One region of the Calothrix sp. FACHB-168 genome, then DNA from elsewhere that is predicted to be linked to it. Evidence: riboswitches for the same ligand, from Rfam matches in the RefSeq annotation. Region 1 holds a riboswitch; the other holds the start of a gene.
The links. A riboswitch is a leader RNA that binds a small molecule or an ion and turns the genes downstream of it on or off. The one in region 1 is predicted to bind cobalamin.
Positions count from the first base shown of each region.

Region 1 (2,173 bases):
TTCACCAGGTAGGGGGTAAGGATTACCACCATTGCTAACACCATCATAGTCAATAGAAGTATTGTAATTTGCCGCTAAATCAGGATGATTGTATTCTACACCACCCCCCTCAAACACACCGACAACAACACCGCGTCCTGTATAGTCATCCCACACATCAACTACATTGAGATCCATACCAGGAGTACCGCCGGATTGACCATAGTTATATAGATACCATTGATATGGAAATAAAGGATCGCTAGGAAAAGTAGTCATAAATTTGTCTCTGTCATTGGGGAAATATTTCTATGTCGAGAAATAGCCTGAAGCTCTGCAAATACTTATTTGTTTGACAAGGAAAATCTTCGACAATTAACAGAATAAAAAAAATAGATAAATTAGTCCTTCAGCTTTTCTGCAAACATAGATACAACTTTTAGTACCGATACCCGCAATATCCTGTATCTAAATGTGCAGAAAACTGTATTGTCATTAGTAATGCAATACCCTGTCAGGTATCGCATCAACAATTGATAAGTAAGTCGGTGGAAAAAAACCAAACTATATTACGAAACGTAAATAGGCTAGAAACCCTTACCAATGACAAATGACAAATGACAAATGACAGCCCTCGCCAGTTATGTTTAATTGCACCGCCCTACTTACCAATTTGAAACAAGAATGCGACAGATGGTAGGGGTATAGCACTGCCATGCCCTCTAAAATACTGGAACTAGAAGTTGGTTACAGCAGTTTTCATGCATTTGAACCACAGAGGTATAGCTTTTGTCGGTTTTGATGCACTTGCATGTTGTGGTATGATTTAACCATCAGCAAATCGGTTCTGATGGGGAACAGCCATCAGAGGTAACGGGGAAAGCCCGGTGTGAATCCGGCACTGTCCCGCAGCTGTAATGAAGTTCATACTTCAAAGTCAGAATGCCCGCCGAAACGATCGCCAACTCCCATCTGCGAGGTACAGATGAATAACGCTATTAATATATTCTTCATTACACAGTATCGCTGTCTCATAGTTGCAGACCTACGCTACGCAATGCAAATTTCTATGAGATTGTAGACTTTTCCCTACAGATATCAATACTCACACAAGGTTATAGATACAAGTCTCAAAACCCATTTGTATCATAACTTTCGTGTTCGCATATTTAGGGAATCAGTTCAAGTCATTAACAGTCAACTGTCAACAGTCAACTGTCAACTGTCAACAATAGCAATGGAATATTTTTTACCTGACAGTCCCTAACATTATTCCCAGCAATCACCAGCGTTGCGCCGATACCTTCCCCCAGCCTGGAGAATCTGCATTCTTCACTTCAATCAAGAAGACTTAAAAATTAATGAACAACAAACAACATACTTTATTTGTCTGCACCACCTGCGCTAGTGTGTGGCAAGATGGCAAACGAATTGGTGAAAGTGGCGGACAGCAGCTATTACAACAACTGCAACAACTTGCACAAAACTGGGAATTGCAAAATCAATTCTCCATTCAAGGCGTTGAATGTATGAGTGCTTGTAGTCATGCTTGTGCGATCGCCTTCCAAGCAGAAGCGAAACTCACCTATCTTTTTGGCAACTTAGTAGTTGATGATAGTGCCTCTGCCATCCTCCAATGTGCCACTCTATACTACACTAAACCAGATGGTTTACTACCTTGGTCAGAACGTCCAGAAGCTTTAAAAAGAGGCATCTTAGCCAAAATACCACCCCTCAGTAAATGGGCAAAATTCCATCGTAATTGTTGTTAATCCAACACCAGTATTAGGGGCGCGTTCACCCCGCCTCTACCTTAATCCTCAAAACTCTCAGCACTAAAGTGCTTACTACAAACTGAGAGCTTGCAAATTGCACTACAAGCGTGATAATAATAATCATTATCATTTTCCTCCTGGCTGAGGGTTTGTATAAAAAACCTCAAATCTTTAGTGACAACAAAATTTTTTAGTTATACAGGTGGCTGAAATTACCAATGCGTAATCAACTTATTGCCAGATGGGGAACTCAACTTATCGTCTCTAGCGTGACTATCGCCGTGGGGATGCTGTGGGAAAATTCCCGCATCATCGCTACAGAAATTGCACAAGCAGAAGAAAAAGAACCAGATATTGAACTCACAGTTATTGACAAACTCCTCAATGAACCTGTGTTTTCCCCTTTTCGTCGGGAAGGG
Region 1 covers NZ_CAWPNJ010000002.1:40,965-43,137, forward strand. The annotation lists gene AACW45_RS03145 (S8 family serine peptidase) at 1-258, opposite strand, end outside; cobalamin riboswitch at 805-947, shown strand; gene AACW45_RS03150 (DUF1636 family protein) at 1,341-1,751, shown strand; gene AACW45_RS03155 (TonB-dependent receptor plug domain-containing protein) at 1,973-2,173, shown strand, end outside.

Region 2 (2,173 bases), on a different contig from region 1:
TGGGAACGTCCTTTATATAAACCAATTGCATAACCAACAACTCCAGCACCCAAAGCTGCTTGTGAGGCAAATAATAGACTTTCTATTTCTTTACTAGCGGGTTCAAACAATGATTGAAACCAGGGTTTATATTCAGGTTGGATTTCACTAATTACTTTTTCAGCTTCACCATCAGCACCACTAAATTCACCACCACGGACAAAGATTAAGGGTGCAATTGCTAAGGCTAATACAGCTACTACCAACAGCCAATTACTTAACCCTTTTTTAGACTGATTCATTGCCATTTCCCCGTTTGATTAATTGTAATAGTTCCAATTCTTGAGGATTATAAGATTGCAGCCAGTTCCACACCAATACTGTTAGCAATCCTTCACTAATTGCTAAGGGAACTTGCGTGATGGCAAAAATGCCGGCGAACTTGGTAAATGAAGCGATGAAGCCGCCAACCGGTGCAGGAAAAGCTAGGGCAAGTTGGATAGAAGTGATAATGTAGGTGAGTAAATCTGCGATCGCAGCTGCTAAAAATAGAGCGATTTTATCTTTAGCACCAAACTTAATTGTTAAATTATATATCCAGTAAGCGGCAAATGGCCCGGCGATCGCCATCGAAAAAGCATTTGCACCCAATGTTGTCAAGCCGCCATGTGCCAGTAACAAAGCTTGAAACAACAATACTAAGCTACCCAAAACCGACATAGCAAGGGGGCCAAACAGCACCGCACCTAACCCCGTACCCGTAGGATGAGAACAGCTACCCGTGACGGAAGGAATTTTTAAAGCCGACAGCACAAAAGCAAAAGCACCAGCCAAGGCTAGTAATAGTTTTAATTGCGGGTTAGCTTGGGTAATGCGAGTCAAACTACGCAATCCAAAGATAAAAAACGGTAATGCCACAACCCACCAAAAAACTGCCCACTGCACTGGTAAAAAACCTTCCATAATGTGCATGGCGTATGCGGGTTTGGGTAAACCAACTACCAGATAAAAACTGATAACTACCATCAGGGTTAGACTAACTAACGCCTGTTTTCTGTTCATAATCTGTACCTCGCAGATCTATGTAAACGAATTGATTCTAACCGGCGGGCATCCTGACTCACCTATTTCGGGTTCACAGTTGCGGGACAGCGCCGGATTTTCACCGGACTTTCCCCCTTGCGTCCGATGGCTGACACCCATCAGAACCGATTAGAGTAACTATATCACCGTTGTCAAAAAAACCTGATTATTGATGAGAGTTTTTTGACATGAGAGAAATTCAACAATAAATCTTTACTTGCAAATCCCAATAGGTAAGCTTCGGGAAATGCTCAATGCTTTACTAAACTTTACTCACCCACTCTAATGACGGCTTACGCTGGGATTTTACACAATCTTGTAAATAAAGATTGATGAGACTTTGATAGGAAATACCAGTTTCTTCAGCTAGAGCTTTGAAATAATCAACCACATCTTCTTCAAGCCGAATTGTTACCTGCTTTTTCAGCTTTTTAATGTATGGATTCTTAACAGACTGAGAGAAATCGTACTCTTGTTTCATAAGGAAAAGGGAAATGCTCATAACAAACGCGATCGCACTCTAGATAAATTACACTCAAGGGAAGACCGATTTATTTGCCAGTCCTGTTATGTCTTCTTCTACAGACTCTTTACCACCTGCTTTAGCTAAGATTGTTCAGCGCTTTCAACGTGCTACCGATCCGAAGCGGCGCTACGAACAATTGATTTGGTACGCGCAAAAACTCCCAGAATTCCCGGAAGCTGACAAGACACCCGAAAATAAAGTCCCTGGTTGCGTATCTCAGGTTTATGTCACCGCCAGCTTGGATGATGGAAAGGTGAAATTTCAAGGCGATTCGGATTCGCAGTTAACTAAGGGATTGGTAGCGCTGTTAATTGAAGGTTTAAATGGTTCGTCGCCTACAGAAATTGTCCAACTCGCACCAGATTTTATCCAAGCTACTGGTTTAAATGTTAGTCTGACACCTTCCCGCGCTAACGGTTTTTATAACATTTTTAAAACTATGCAGAAAAAAGCGTTGGAATGTAAATTAGAACAGTAGTAGTGAGTGCCGAGTAAAAACTCATGTCTACCAATTTATTATCAACTGAGAGCGCTGTTGGCTTTGGTGGAGTAGTTAAAGAATTTGTCTGGAATTGGGAAAATAAA
Region 2 covers NZ_CAWPNJ010000041.1:134,306-136,478, forward strand. The annotation lists gene AACW45_RS23800 (energy-coupling factor ABC transporter substrate-binding protein) at 1-281, opposite strand, end outside; gene AACW45_RS23805 (energy-coupling factor ABC transporter permease) at 268-1,041, opposite strand; cobalamin riboswitch at 1,068-1,207, opposite strand; gene AACW45_RS23810 (DUF6364 family protein) at 1,325-1,543, opposite strand; gene AACW45_RS23815 (SufE family protein) at 1,632-2,066, shown strand; gene AACW45_RS23820 (alpha/beta fold hydrolase) at 2,090-2,173, shown strand, end outside.
Region 2: it holds a riboswitch for cobalamin, as region 1 does, so the genes downstream of both, AACW45_RS23805 (energy-coupling factor ABC transporter permease) here and AACW45_RS03150 (DUF1636 family protein) in region 1, are expected to answer to the same signal.